2 regions of the Lactobacillus sp. W8093 genome follow, and region 1 is predicted to be linked to the other one. Evidence: riboswitches for the same ligand, from Rfam matches in the RefSeq annotation. Region 1 holds a riboswitch; the other holds the start of a gene.
What was found. A riboswitch is a leader RNA that binds a small molecule or an ion and turns the genes downstream of it on or off. The one in region 1 is predicted to bind lysine.

Region 1 (8,047 bases):
CCCGATTTTGCTTCAATTTTATTTTATGGCCTGACGGGTTGTAAACATAATCGCTCTCAAGCAGCGTGACTTTTCCTTTGGCTTTCTGAGCAGCTTCTACTGTTTGGAGGTTAGCGGTATATGGCAAAAATAGAGTGGTGGATAGGGCCAGGGCTGTTAAGCCAATGCCAACTTTCTTGAAAAAATTCATATTTTCACCTCATTATATGTGATTTTGTACCTAATATAATTATAACGTAAACTAGTTATTAAAATCAGAGCAAACAGATGTTCATTTATTTTTGCTAGCGGACAAATACTTGTATAATTAGGCTAGTAAGTGTTAAGAAGTAAATAAAGAAGATGTAATGATGAAGCAAGAATCATTATTTGCAAACAGTGGGCAAAATGAACCTTTGGCTAACCGCGTACGTCCCCAAAATCTAGATCAGTTTGTAGGACAAGAACAGCTGCTGGGACCGGGAAAAATTTTGCGCGAAATCATTGATAATGACCAGGTTTCCTCAATGATTTTTTGGGGACCACCGGGAGTCGGTAAAACGACTTTGGCTGAAATAATTGCCCGGCAGAGTCAAGCGAGCTTTTTTAATTTTAGTGCGGTTGACAGCAGCATTACTAAAATTCGCAAAATTATGAAGCAGGCAGAAGCTGAACACGAAGTGGGGCAAAAAACGCTGGTATTTGTAGATGAAATCCATCGTTTTAATAAAGCACAACAAGATGCTTTTTTACCCTACGTTGAACGTGGCAGTATCATTTTAATTGGTGCTACGACCGAAAATCCTTCCTTTGAAGTTAACTCGGCGCTGCTTTCACGCTGCAAGGTTTTTGTCTTAAAACCTCTTGAAGTCAAAGATATCATTAAGTTATTGCAAAACGCTTTGCACAACCCTAACGGTTTTGGCAAGTTAACCGTCAAAATCAGTGAGCAGGAGATTAAAGCCATTGCCAAATTTGCCAACGGTGATGCTCGGACTGCTTTAAATACGCTGGAGATGGCAGTTTTAAACGGTCATAAAACTGGCAATACGATTGCTGTGACTATGGATAGTCTTGAACAATTAATCACCCAAAAGTCGGTCCTGTATGATAAAGACGGAGAAGAACACTACAATATCATCTCCGCTTTGCATAAATCAATGCGTAACAGCGATGTGGACGCGGCAATTTATTGGCTGTCGCGGATGCTTGAAGGGGGAGAAGATCCGCTTTATATAGCACGCAGACTAGTGCGCTTTGCCAGTGAAGATATTGGCTTGGCAGATACTAATGCGCTGAATGTAGCGGTCAACGTCTTTCAGGCTTGTCAATTTATAGGGATGCCGGAATGTGATGTGCATTTGACGGAAGCAGTGATTTATTTATCGCTTGCGCCGAAATCAAACGCGGTTTATAAGGCTAGACTAGCTGCTGAAGAAGATGTTAAGAAGACGATTGATGAACCAGTACCTTTGCAGATTCGCAATGCTCCGACTAAGTTAATGAAAGATTTGGGCTATGGTAAAGGTTACCAGCTCGCGCATTATGCTAAAGACAAGTTAACGACAATGAAAACTATGCCACCGAGTTTAGAAGGACACGAATATTATTTGCCAACCTCGCAGGGTCATGAAGACCGCTTTAAAAAGAGGCTGGAGCAGATTAAAGAATGGCACAAAGAATACGATGATTAGCGCGCAGCTTTTAAAGTCTAGCCTCATTGGTTTTAATTTCCGGGACACTGCTATTTGAGCATCAACTAAAAAGCGGGCAAACCACAATTTAAGTGGTTTGCCTGTTTTTGTGCTCTTTCTTTTCTGTGGCAATATTTATTTAAATTCATTATTTGACGAAAACCATGTTGCCTGAAGCCCACATAATGTAAAAAAACAGAATAACACTAATTATTAGAGCTAATAGCCAACCCAAAACCAAACTTATAATAAAGGTAATATGTTTGTGTTGAAAAAATGTTGTCAATACATCTGACAAAGCTGATAGTAGGAGACCCAAAGCGCCAACGCTTAAACCAAGAGATTTGAAAAACGGTAGGATTAAAACCAACAAGAATTCGCCTAATGCAATAAGCCATACAACTTTATATAGATGATCTGATAACAGTTGTTCTTTCATCTTAGTCTGTTTTTTGGTCATTATTAATAGCTCCAATCATGATATTGCCAAGATTTATTATGCACAAAGCAATATTAAATTTTTCACAGATACAAGAAACAGTTATAATTTAAACTTTTATTTATATCAATGATAATAATTACTTATAGGTTAGTACATAAATATTAAATTGTAAAATTTTTAATTAGAGATAAATTAAGCTGATTTTTGACCAATCTAAAACAGATGTAATAGCTGATTTTTCTGACGGAACAACTGCAGTGACTAATAGAGCCTTTGATTAATACCACATTTCATTTATAATTATAAATAATAAAATAATTAAAATAAATCAAAAAAGAAAGGCTGTGGGAAATAAGATGAAAATGAAATTAGCAAGAGCTGCTTTACTATTGTTGTGTCCATTTGGAATAACGCTTTTTTTCTCCAATAAGCCGAATTTTAACTTAATATGGTCAATTAGTGCGTTCGTCATAACAATAATTGCTACAGCTTGCTTTGAAGTAAAAGAAGAAACATTTACTAAGCAAGTCGAAAATGATTTATTTTATTTTATGGCATTACAAGGTGCACCTATTAGTTTTGAAACTTTATATTTATTGAATATGACAGATGAGCAAGAAGATCACCCATTATTGATACTCTTAATTATTGTCTTAAATCTAATCTGTGTGCTTTTATTTGACTATTTAATTAATCGGGCTAAATTTTACCAAGCTGAAGGTAAAAATGAGTAAAATTTAACAAGATTTGAGTACCAGGCAACTATACTGCTTGGTACTTTTTTCTAGCGTAAAGTTCGTCAGACTTTTTGATAAAAATTGCGTTAGTCTTGTAAACATAATTTGCAATTTACAAGTTAGCTGCATTAATAATATACTTAAATAAAGTAGCAGTGTATGCATAATAACAAGAGATTATATGAATATAGGCAAAAAATGAGTAGTACATCAGTAATAGAAAACGTAGAAATTAACGGCACTAAACTTTATTTTTCAATTAGTTCAAAGCAAGGCCGGAAACCAATCATTTTATATTTGCATGGTGGACCGGGTGATGCCTGCATCCCCCTGACTAAAAAATTTAATAGCGAACTAGAAGATCATTTTATCTTTGTCAATCTGGAACAAAGGGGCAGCGGACTATCGTATTACAAATTTTCACCTGAAGAAAACTTGTCCATTAATACCATCTTGGCAGATATTCATCAGTTTGTGCTTTATTTATTAAAACGGTTAAAACAAGATAAATTGATTATTATGGGTCATTCTTGGGGCACAGTTTTAGGACTCTATTTTATTCAAAAGTATCCAGAGCTGGTTACGGAATATATCGGAATTGGTCAAGTCGTTAATATGAAAAAGAATATTGCTTTACAAAAAGCTTTTTTACGAACAAAAATGAAAAACACTGCCAAACTTGACCAACTTGATTTTGTCCATGAACCAACTAAAGCCAGTCTCAAATTAACTAAAATGATTGTGGCTTATGGCGGCTCAATCTACGGCGCTAAAAACTACCGCAAATTAATTGGTCCTTTTATATCTGCTAAAGATTATTCTTTTAAAGACTTAATTCATCGCTTGCAGGGATCGAAGCAATCAATTCAATATTTTTGGGAAGAACTGATGGACGTTAATTTTGAAAATATCCTGCATTTTGCCGTTCCCATCACCTTCTGTGAGGGCAGGCATGACCACCATGTGTCCTCGCAATTGACTGCAGAATATGCTGCTAAAATTACTAGTCCGTGCAATATAATTTGGTTTGACCATTCCGGTCATTTCCCGCAGTGGGAGGAGCCAACTAAATTTAATCAGGAAATTATTGGACTTTTAGAGCCACAAGCAAACTAAAAAACTGGCAAATCACGTAGATTTGCCAGCTTTTTTATATTTAATTAGGCCTTATTAATTATTCTGAAAATTACTCAAAAACTTGACGGTTTTTTCATTTTGCGGGTGATTGAATAATTGATCTGGCGTGCCTTGTTCAGTAATTACGCCATCGCTAATGAAAAACATTTGGTCGGAAATCTCCTTCGCAAACGCCATTTCGTGGGTTACGATAATCATCGTTAAACCAGTAGTAGCCAGATTCTTCATGACGCTTAAAACTTCACCGACCATTTCTGGATCCAAAGCACTAGTAGGCTCATCAAATAACAAAATTTCAGGATCCATGCAGATTGCCCGGGCAATCGCAACCCGTTGTTGTTGTCCACCTGAAAGTTGGCTGGGACGAGCATTAACGTATTGCTCCATACCTACCTTTTTCAGATTAGCAAGCGCAATTTTACGCGCCTCGTCTTTTGACCGTTTTAATACTAACTCTTGACCTACCATACAATTAGCTAAAACATTCTTATTTTCAAACAAGTCAAATTGTTGGAAAACCATGCCGACTTTAGCACGATAAATATTACGATTGTAGTTTGGTGCCAAAACATTTTCACCATGAAAATCAACTTCACCGGCAGTAGGTTCTTCAAGCAGATTGATACAGCGCAAAGTAGTTGATTTACCGCCACCTGAAGGACCGATAATGGTGGCAATTTCACCTTTATTAATGTCAAAAGAGATATCTTTTAAAACTTGGTGTTCACCAAATGTTTTCTTGATGTGCTTTAAACTTAAAATAGTTTCGTTTGTTTCAGTCATTAGTTCTTAGCCTCCATGTCTTTTGGTGTGCCTACTTGAACTTGGTTTGCCATTAAGTTGTAATTCTTACTTCCTTGGAGGTGTTTTTCAATTAAGTTGAATATTCTGGTAATGGTAAAGGTCAAGATGAGGTAGATAGCAGAAATTGTCAGGTAAGTTGGGAAGAACTTAAATGTCTGACTCGCAATAGTTGAACCAACAAAGAACAACTCTGATACGGAGATGATACTCAAAACTGAGGTATCTTTGATATTAACGATAAATTCATTAGTAATTGAAGGAAGACAATTCTTGATTGCTTGTGGCAGAATAATATGCCACATTCTCTGGTTGTGGGTCATTCCTAACGCACTGGCTGCTTCAAACTGACCTTCGGGTGTAGAAATAATTCCGCCGCGGATGATTTCTGCTAAATACGCTCCAGTGTTGATCGAAACAATGATTAGTGCGGCGACCGTTCTGTCAATATTCAGGTGCCAGAATTGGGCAATACCATAGTAAATCACAGCTGCTTGCACCATCATTGGCGTACCCCGGAAAATCTCAATATAAACCGAAAGCAGCCAGTTGACAAACTTGAGCAGCCATCTTTTACCACTGGTAGTTGGTGTAGGAATAGTTCTCACAATACCAACGGCCAAACCGATAAAGAAACCTGCAATAGTACCAACTGAAGCCAAAAGTAAGGTCATACCGATACCGTTTAAAATCATGCCGCCATATTGGCGCCACATAGATACTAACCAAGGTTCTGACTTAGCCTTTTTACCTTTTTTATCACTATCAGTTTTAGGCTGCTGCTTCACAGCTTCAGTCATTAACCTAACCCTTTTTGCTTGAGGAATAGTAGCTAAAATTTGGTTGACACTCTTTAGTAGAGCCTTGTTAGGCTTGGCAATTCCGATTGAGGTAACAGATTCTTCCTTAGTAGCATGAAAACCAGCCATTTTGCTGACAGGAATTGACTTAATGTCAGGATCAACCATCTTAAAGGAAGTTGATTCAGTGTCTTCGGCAACATAGCCATCAATGGTGCCGGAGATTAAACTTTGCCGCATTGCCGCAAAATCGCGCATAGCCGGTTGTCTCTTAGCACCTTTTAACTGCTTGATTAAATCATAGTGGAAAGTACCTTGTTGCGCTGTTAATTTTGCACCCTTAAAGTCAGTCAGCTTTTTAGCGTTGGCGTATCTGCTGTTAAGTTTGGTAATTACCACAAAAGTACTGTTTCTATATGGCTGAGAGAAATTAATGGCTTTTTCACGTTCAGCTGTTGGGCTCATGCCGGCAATAATTAAATCGGCTTTACCACTGGTTAAAGCAGGAAGTAAACCGTCCCATTCAGTCTTAACAACTTCGACTTTTCTGTGTAATTTTTGCCCAAGGATTTTAGCAATCTTGACATCATAACCATTGGCGTATTCTTTTGAGCCCTCAATTGGCACAGCACCGTTGGCATTATTAGTCTGTGTCCAATTGTACGGCTGATAATTAGCTTCCATGGCGACTTTGAGCGTACCGCCGTCCTTTTTGGCACTAACTTCATTCAGGCTAAAATTAGCCCCAATGCCTAAACAAGTGAATAAGGCAACCAAGGTAGCCAACCACTTAAATCTTGACTTCATTTTGAAAACCTCCACAAAATATGTTTCAAATAAAGCCAACACAATAAAAGCGTAAATAAAAAACTCGCTGTTACACAAAACAACGAGGTTATAATCTATTATTAGAACAAATCATATAGCGCTCCCCGGGGACTAACCGGGACAGTCTGCAAAATATTCTCTTGCAGCCCAACAAGAAGATTGAAACGAACAACATTCTTGTTTCGGCGGTAATTCTTACGCTAACCTTCAAAGTGTTCGCTCACTCAGATTAGTTTCGTAACAACCGCGACCTCTATTGCATTGGAAATTATTTAACTTAGAAAAATAATAGGCTATTAAGAGTGACTTGTCAATAATTTTATTTAAAAAATATTTTATAATTATCTCATTTATTTTCTTTTACTATTTTAAAAGACTTCTGCAAGCTGCTCTTACCGCCAGCCGTTATCTGTCTGATAAGCGCTCTTTTTCATTCTAGAAACATAGGGATTACCGGCAACATAATAACGTAATTTTTTGTTAGCCCATTCTAATTCAGATTGACTAACACCAATTCTGGCACTGGTTTTAATTTCCTTAGCCAGTTTTTTGTGACTGTTATCCAAGTCAATTTTAAAAGGGGAAGCAGTTAAGAAGTGTAAATTCCATTTTTTATCATGAATGCCAAAAGCCTGCATCATTTTAGCAGGACCATTAGTTAAAAGCACACCATTTTTGCCGGCTCGGTTTTTAATCATCTGCTCTATACCCCAGACTGGTTCGATAGCCCTGATTAAAACTCCTTGCGGCTCATTATATTCTTGCGTTGCGACATCGAAAAAGAAGTACTGTCTTTGAGCGTAAATATAAATGGTTCCGCCTTTGCGATAAAGACCTTCATTAGCTGGGCTGCGATGACCGCCGTAAGAATGTGCTGCCTTGTCTTTGACCCCTAAATATGCTTCAGCCTCCACAATATAGCCACCCATTATATTCTGACCATCATTATATGTTAATGGTCTGCCGATTAAGTCTTTAGTAATAGCAGCAGTTGGTTTATTAGTAAAATAAGTTGAATAATTCATTTTTCTTCCGTGTAGTAAACTTAAACTAAAAGGAGATATTATCATGACAAAAATAAAAGTAGTGCGCATTTACGAACATGAGCAGCCTGCTGGCTACCGCATTTTAGTTGACCGTCTGTGGCCACGAGGCAAAAGCAAAAAAGATGCTAATTTGGATGAGTGGGTCAAAGAAATTGGTCCCAGCACTAAATTACGTAAGTGGTTCAATCACGATGATACTAAATATCCTGAGTTTAGGCAAAAGTACATTGCTGAATTGGAGCATAATCCAGCGACCACAGCTTTTGTTGATCAGGTTAAAGCCAAGCTTGCCGAACAAGATGTCCTTTTTCTTTATGGTGCTAAAAACAAAGAACACAACCAGGCAGTTGTGCTCAAAGAATATGTTGAACAAAGACTATAGTTTTTGACTTTTCTTTTAGTACGCAAAAAGTGAAAAGCAATGGTTAAAATTAGGATGCTGAAAACAAGCAATTCAAATAGCTTAAAGGCTTTTTTAAAAAATTAAATTAAAGCTGTTTAAAAACATCTAGTGCATCCGCAATAATAGCAGAAATTCCTTCTGCCGGAATAGCTGTTTTATTAATTGCCCAAACTTTGGCGC
Region 2 (8,047 bases), on a different contig from region 1:
TAGCGATATTGATAATAAAGCGCATTTGAATAACCCAGATTTAGGATTAATTTTTTTCATATTAACTTGCCTCTTTTTTACTGAATATTAGTTTAGTAATATATTACTCTTTTTTTGCATATAAAATAGCGCTTTCAGTAGCTTGAATATGGCGCTGAGGAACTTTTTCTGATTTGCATACTAGTTTGTCCGTAATAATCAACCATTGCCCTGTTTAATGAGCGAATGCCACTAAAACCATTATTCATTGCAATTGCTGTAAGAGTATTGGCAGTGTGACGCAAGTCCTGATAGGCTTTTTGCGCCCGAAAATTCTTGAGATATTTTCCGATAGTAGTTCCCATATTTTGGTGAAAAACTCTTTGCAGATATTGTCGTGATAAATGACAACTGTTTGCAATATCTTGTGGCGTGATCGGTTCTTGATAGTGGTCTTGAATATAATCTAACGCATTACGCAAATGTCCTGTAATAATTAAGTTACGTGATATTTGGCACTTGTTATCACGTGGCTTTAAAAAGTATTTGAGCAATATCTTTAAAACCTTATAGCTAAGAATAGTTAAATCAAGATTTTTAAAAGTTGCAGCAGGTGCTAATTTTGTTGCAATAATTTTACTTAGTAAAGTTTGCAGATGATGATATTGCGTTGCTTGTTCTACGCTTAATTCTTCAACCGGCTTCACTTCAAACTGATAATGATCCATTTCAGGAAACATTTGTAATACTAAAGAATAAGGGAAAAGCAGGGTTAAAGCCAAATCATTTTTAGTGCTGTTAAGATTGCGCACGCTGTGAACAACTTGGGTATTAATAATTAAAATTTCGCCTGGTTGGGTTTGATAATCTACACCGCCGATGATAAAATGGTCAATTTTTCCCTTTAATGTAAAGCTCAGTTCAATACTTTGATGCCAGTGGGGAGGTACTTCTGAGGAGCCCGGGTATTGATGAACCTTAATAAAAACAGGCAGTTCATCTAGCTGCACCAACTCATGCTTGTCACTTGCCATGATGTTTTCTCCTTTACTAAAAATGGTCGAACTAAAAAAGCTACTAGTTCAACCAGTTTTGGTAATTATTATTTAATTGAGGTATTTACGGAAGAAGTCCACCTCATCTTCGTTACATTGCTTTGCCAACTCATCTTTTTGGTTAATGTGGAAAACATGTCCGCGAGGATTATTACTGTCCCCATAAAAATGTAGTTCGTGATAAATATTTTTGGCATGTAAGTATCCAGAAAGCATGTAGGCATTATCACGCAAAAAGTCATCGGTAGAGGTCATGATAAATAAAGGCGGCAATGCAGAAGTTAGAAATTGTTCTACATTTAGTTCTTCGTGTTTATTCATACGAATTTCGGGTCTGAAATAGGCCTCGGGTGCGCCGGCAATGGAATTAATTTCCGTTAAGAAGTAAGCGCCACAGTTTAAAGCTGCTGCTTTAATGGTCAAGTTGGGAACAGAATAGCCAAAATATTTACGGTATTCATTGTTAGTGTAAACTGCTAAAATTTGTTCACCCATTTGACCGCCTGCACTGTCACCAACTATAAAGACATTGTTTAAGTCAAACTGATATTTAGCCGCATTTTCTTTTTTGGCTACCCAATGAAATACACGGTTAACATCATCTAATTCGCCCGGATAAACAACGGCAGGTGCCAAACGATAATTGGCGTTGACGACTGCAAAGCCTGCTTTAGCTAGAGCTAAGCAATAAAACTGGTAAGTTTCCTTAGTGCCATATACCCAGCCACCACCATGGATATTGATAATAACCGGCAGTTTAGCATCAGTTCTTTTTTGGGGTAAATACACATCAAGAATCTGATATTGTTGATCTTGACCGTAAGGCACATTATCAAATCTTTCTACTTCAGGTATTTGTGTTGGCAAATCAGCGTCGCGCTGATCATCACCTTTTTTAAATTCTTTTCGCATTTCCTGCACTAATTTTAAATAATCTGGTTCTGCCATTTTACAGCACTCCTTTTTGTGAAATCGCTTTAACAAATATATTTTACTTCACTATTATGAAAAAGAAAGGCTATAAAGTCACTTCAAAATGGCTATTAAGCAGCTCAAATTTTTATTTTAGTACAATACTTTACTACCAAAATTACCCTTTACTTATTATGTGTTGCCATAAATTTCTGGTAAGCTTCATTTTCTGTAGTTGATGTAATCTTAAAGTTACTAAAGTCCAGCTGTTTTTCGTGTAATTCACCTTCTGTAACATCAATATAGTGCGTAACTGTAGCATTACCTATTAATTCTATCCAATAGCTATCTGCAGTCCGATGCACTTTAGTTTGAACAAATCCTCCGGGATTGGAGATAGTTAGTAACTGCCCAAAAAGGTGTTCCTGCGGATAAGTTAATGCGTAAACCAGACTTGCGGCTGACATGCCAGTGCCACAAGCATTGGTAAAACCCACACCCCGTTCGAAAGTGCGCACAAATAGATGATGTGCATTCAAAACTTGAGCAAAACTAACGTTTACGCCATCTGGAAAATAAGGGTTTTTCTGATTTAACCTTGTTCCCAGTTTTTCCAATAAGTTGCTTTGTAAAATGTTATTTGGCACTAGACTAATCAAATGTGGGTTGGGAACAGCAACTGCTGAAAATTTTAAATTAGGTGCAAATTCGGGAACCTTTTGATTAATTAACTCAGTAGCGCCTAAATTGGTAAACGGGAGATCAATTGCCTGAAAACTGACAGGGCTGATTTCAACACTGACTGCCTTAACGTCTTGAGCCCAATCCGGCTTGCAGCTGACACGCAAATCACTCTGCATAGTCTCAACTTTAAATGCTTCTTTATGATATTTTTGTGCTAAATAGCGGCCGACTGTCCTTAGGCCGTTACCGCACATTGAAGCAAAAGAGCCGTCAGCATTGATGACCTGCATTTTACCTAAAACTTGAGGATGGTGTGACTTGCTGACTACAAGCAAACCGTCCGCGCCATTTAATAAACCTGTGTCGCGTCTGGTTATTTGCTGTGCCAAGTTGACTAGTTCTTCTTTAGTTAATGGTGCTTTTAATTGGGTTTGATCAAGCAGAAAAAATTGGTTTTGCGAGCCATGAACTTTTTGTAGTTGTACCATAAAGTTTCTCCTTTAAATATTTACTTAAAAAATTGCTGATAAATTTCTTTAACTGCCGCTGCTGCGTCAGCTCTTTTAGTGCCCAGCATGATAGAAATACGTGAGGCACCCTGATTAATCATGTGGATTGCGACGTGTTTCTGCGCCAACGGCATTGTAATATTCTTCATTACGCCAATCTTGTTGCGCATTCCTTCTCCTACTACCATGATGATGGCATAATCATCAAACCATTCTAGTTGGTCAGGTTGCAATGCTTGTTGAATTTCAAAACACATTTGCTGGCGGATTTGCTCATTAAATTGTCTTTTGTCAAAAATAACAGTCAGATCATCAATTCCTGATGGCATGTGTTCGTATGAAATATTAAATTTATAGAAAATTTGTAATAATTTAAGTGTAAATCCAACCTCTTTATTTAGTAAATATTTATGTAAATATAATGCAGCAAAATGACTAGAACTTGCGACCCCAGTAATTATGCTTTGGGGATGAAAATCATGCTCGGGAACAATCATTGTTCCTGGTAAATCAGGGTGGTTAGTATTTTTGACATTTATGGGTACTTGACCTTCAATTGCAGGAATGATCGCTTCATCATGGAAAACCGAAAAGCCAGCGTATGACAGCTCCCGCAATTCGCGATATGTCATAACTTTAATTGCGTAGGGGTGAGTAATAATTCTGGGATCAGCGGCATATATAGCGTCGACGTCGGTAAAGTTCTCATATAAATCTGCTTTAATCCCCCGTGCCCAAATTGCGCCAGTGATATCTGATCCGCCACGGGAAAAAGTAGCAATTAAGCCGTCTTTGGTAATACCGTAAAAGCCGGGAACAACCAACACGTTATCTTTGTTAGACCACTTTTCTAAATTTTTGTAAGTTTCTGGCATCACTTGGGTGTCATTAGCGTTGTCAGTAACCATAAAGCCCGCTTCTTGGGGGTCAAGAAAGTAAGCTGGTAAATGATAATTTTGCAAAACTAAAGTCAAAAGTTGTGCGTTAAGTTTTTCACCGTGAGCTTTAAAGCCAGCCATTAAATAGTCTTGATTAGGGTAATCAGCTTTTGGCAAAGCAATTAGTTCTTGCAGTAAAGGTTGTAATAATTGTTCAGATATTTGAAAGTAAGCAGCAATATCATGATACCTAGACCAAATTGTTTTTACAGTTGAACTGCAATCCTCTTTATTAATTGTTTTATGTGCAAACTCAATTAATAAATCTGTTACTTTAATGTCATTTGAAAATCTTTTTCCTGGAGCAGAAGCTACAATTACTTTACGAGTCTGATCAGCTTTAATAATATTTACTACTTTTTCAAATTGCTCCCCGTCTGCAAGGGAACTACCACCAAATTTAACGACTTTCATGTTAATACCTTTCACAATTAAATTTAATTTTAAGTAATTAGTATTGCATTTTATCATTAAAATTTTAATCTTCAATCAAAAATAAAAAGAGAACTTTTGAAAATGAGCCATTTTGATTAACTGTTTTTAAGCTGTAAAAAGCCAAAAAACATTGCTACTAGAAGTTTTTTGGCTTGTAGTTAAAATGACATTTTTTTAAAATCATTGTCTTTATTTTAAAAACAAAAAATAATTCTGACTGAAAATGGTTGACAATGATTTTAATTAATAATAATATTTTAATAAATCGAAGAGGTTGCAACCAACAAAAGTAGCTGGTGGAGTTTCTGCAAAGGCTGAGAAACTAGTGAAAGGGGCGGTTGCCGAAGCATTAATTATTGCGGTAATTAATTAGCTGGGACGTAATCTAACAGGTTACGGACTGTCGCAATTTTATATTCGCGGAGCGCTATCGACAAAATTGATACCAGATAATAACTTGAAGGACTCTTTTGTTAGGCACGACAAAAGAGCCCTTTTTATTTTAAGAAAAAGGGAGAGACTTAAATGGCTGCTAATGATTATTATCAAACTAATGCTCAAGGTCACTTGGTAATTGGTGGGGTTGATGCACTAAAATTAGCAAAAGAGTTTGGTTCTCCATTAGTTGTTTATGACGTACAAAAAATCAAACAGCAATTTCGGGCTTTCCAAAACGCTTTTGCAAAAGAAAATGTGAATTATGCGATTAGTTATGCCAGTAAAGCATTTGCTACGATAGCAATTTACCAGGTAATTAATGAGCTGGGCGGACATGTGGATGTTGTTTCTGGGGGTGAATTATATACCGCGCTGCAAGCAGGTTTTCCTGCAGCAAAAATTAGCTTTCACGGTAATAATAAAACTGCAGCTGAGTTATTAATGGCTGTGAAAAATCATGTTGGCGTCATTATTTTAGATAATTTTACTGAAATTAAGTTGTTAGGCCAGATTTTGCAAGAAACAAATAGTCAGATGCAGGTAATGTTGCGGCTAACACCAGGAGTTTCTGCACATACTCACGAATATGATCAAACTGGTCAAGAAGATAGTAAATTTGGTTTTGATATTCGTTCGGGTCAAGCCGAGCAGGCCTTTTTACAGGTTAAAGCTAACGCGCAAATGGAACTAATTGGTCTGCACGCACATATTGGCTCACAGATTCTAGAGACAGACGGGTTTAAGCTGGAAGTTGAAAGACTTATGCAATTAGTCAAGGACTGGGAGCAAAAATATGATTACCAGCCGCGTGTTTTAAACTTAGGGGGCGGTTTTGGTATTAGATATACCGAACAGGATGATACTTTAACTGCTCAAACCTTCATCAGTCAAATAGTGCAGACAGTTAAAAAGTGTGTGCAAATAAGCCACTTAAAAATTCCGGCTATCTGGATTGAACCGGGACGTTCGATTGTCGGTGAAGCCGGTTATAGCTTATATACAATCGGTGCTCGCAAAGAAGTACCGGGACTGCTTCCTTATGTAGCAGTTGATGGGGGCATGGGTGATAATATCAGACCGGCACTTTATCAAGCACAATATGAGGCAGTACTAGCAGAAAAGCCACATGCAGAACCAGTAGAAACGGTTAGACTGGCGGGACGTTATTGTGAATCAGGCGATATTATTATTAACAAACTGAAAATCCCTAAAAGTAAACCGGGCGATGTAATAGCAGTTCTGGCTACTGGCGCTTATGGTTATAGCATGGCATCGAATTACAATCGTGTTCCAAGGCCAGCAGTCGTATTTGCAGAAAATGGTCAAGCACAGGTAGTAGTTACACGTGAAACTTATGCGGATTTAATTAATCATGATCGCTTTTATCAACCGAAAGGATAATTAAAAATATGAAAAAAATGTCGGCAACAGAAATTATTGATTTCATTGCTAATTCAACCAAAAAAACACCTGTGAAAGTATATATCAAGGCTGAGATGTCTAAGTTAAAGTGGCCTGAAAATTGCAAGATTTTTAGTGAAACTCATACCGGGGTCGTTTTTGGAGATTGGCAAGACTTGGGTCCTTTTTTAGAAAAAAACGCCGAGAAGATAACATATTATCAAGTGGAAAATGTCAGTCGGAATTCTGCTATTCCCCTGCTAGACATGAAGAACATCTCTGCCAGAATTGAACCGGGTGCCCTTATTCGTGAAAATGTTGAAATAGGCAAAAATGCGGTAATTATGATGGGGGCCGTCATTAATATTGGAGCAGAAATTGGCGAAAATGCCATGATTGATATGAATGCTGTTTTGGGCGGCCGAGCAATCGTTGGTGCGAACAGCCACATAGGAGCAGGAGCGGTAATTGCCGGAGTCGTGGAACCAGCCTCAGCACAACCTGTAAAAATAGGCAAAAATGTTTTGATAGGTGCTAATGCAGTAGTTTTAGAAGGAGTCCAAGTTGGTGACCATGCGGTAGTAGCGGCCGGGGCGGTAGTAACAAAAGATGTACCTGCAAACAGCGTCGTTGCCGGAGTACCAGCAAAAATTATTAAAATGCGTGATCAAAAAACTGCCTCTAAGACAGGAATTGAACAGGGACTAAGAAAGCTGTGAATTAATGTTAACTTCTGCGCAACTTATTAAAATTCGCCGTGACTTGCATCAAATACCGGAATTAGCGTTGCATGAATATCAAACACAAAAATATCTCTTGCAAGTCATTGGTAATTTTAACCAGAAAAATATTGAAATACGTACATGCCCTGAACTACCTACAGCTATATTAGTTCTGGTTCGGGGAAGTAAACCACAAAAAACAATTGGTTATCGAGCAGATATAGATGGTCTGCCAGTTCAAGAAAATACTGGCTTGTCGTTTGCTTCCCACAATCATGGTCAAATGCATGCCTGTGGTCATGACATCCACATGACAGTAGCGCTTGGAATTTTAGCTTATTTTTGTGACCAGCAACCGCAGGATAATTTACTTTTCTTTTTCCAGCCAGCTGAAGAAAGTGAAAGTGGTGGTAAAAAAGCTTATGAAGCTGGGGTTTTTACTGGTAAATGGCATCCAGATGAATTCTTTGCCTTGCATGTTACTCCCGACTTACCCACCGGCACAATTGGCTGCCGTTTAGGAACATTATTTGCGGGCACAACTGAAATCAATATTGACTTATATGGTAAAGATGGTCACGCCGCATATCCACAGCAAGCTAATGATATGGTAGTGGCCGCTGCTGCTTTAATAGAACAAATTCAAACAATTATATCTCGCAGTATTGATCCAATTGCAAGTGGTGTTATTACAATAGGAAAAGTTAGGGCTGGAACAGTTAGAAATGCAATTGCCGGTCATGCTCATTTAGAAGGAACTATTCGCGGGCTAACTCAAAAAATGATCGAAAGAATCGATCAGCGTCTGCGGGAGGTAACTCAAGGAATAGCACAAAGCTATAATGCTAAGGTTGATTTGCAGCTTAATCAAGGCGGCTATTGGCCAGTTGAAAATAATCCTCAAATTACAAGTGAGTTCATTAATTATATGAAGGAAAATACTCAAATTAATTACCAAGAGATGCAGCCGGCTA

Region 2: another riboswitch for lysine. It lies ahead of lysA (diaminopimelate decarboxylase); the one in region 1 lies ahead of H3T47_RS00990 (ABC transporter substrate-binding protein/permease).

Annotation. Positions count from the first base shown of each region.
Region 1 covers NZ_JACFRL010000001.1:205,115-213,161, reverse strand. Annotated here, with positions in the region: gene H3T47_RS01020 (SLAP domain-containing protein) at 1-190, opposite strand, end outside; gene H3T47_RS01015 (replication-associated recombination protein A) at 351-1,673, shown strand; gene H3T47_RS01010 (hypothetical protein) at 1,822-2,133, opposite strand; gene H3T47_RS01005 (hypothetical protein) at 2,478-2,849, shown strand; gene H3T47_RS01000 (alpha/beta fold hydrolase) at 3,051-3,968, shown strand; gene H3T47_RS00995 (amino acid ABC transporter ATP-binding protein) at 4,023-4,772, opposite strand; gene H3T47_RS00990 (ABC transporter substrate-binding protein/permease) at 4,772-6,397, opposite strand; lysine riboswitch at 6,506-6,682, opposite strand; gene H3T47_RS00985 (DNA-3-methyladenine glycosylase) at 6,811-7,443, opposite strand; gene H3T47_RS00980 (DUF488 domain-containing protein) at 7,487-7,846, shown strand; gene H3T47_RS00975 (NAD-dependent protein deacylase) at 7,953-8,047, opposite strand, start outside.
Region 2 covers NZ_JACFRL010000002.1:64,077-72,123, reverse strand. Annotated here, with positions in the region: gene H3T47_RS01640 (MFS transporter) at 1-60, opposite strand, end outside; gene H3T47_RS01635 (AraC family transcriptional regulator) at 135-1,013, opposite strand; gene H3T47_RS01630 (alpha/beta hydrolase) at 1,086-1,982, opposite strand; gene dapF (diaminopimelate epimerase) at 2,132-3,118, opposite strand; gene H3T47_RS01620 (aspartate kinase) at 3,139-4,491, opposite strand; lysine riboswitch at 4,773-4,951, shown strand; gene lysA (diaminopimelate decarboxylase) at 5,038-6,351, shown strand; gene dapD (2,3,4,5-tetrahydropyridine-2,6-dicarboxylate N-acetyltransferase) at 6,360-7,070, shown strand; gene H3T47_RS01605 (N-acetyldiaminopimelate deacetylase) at 7,075-8,047, shown strand, end outside.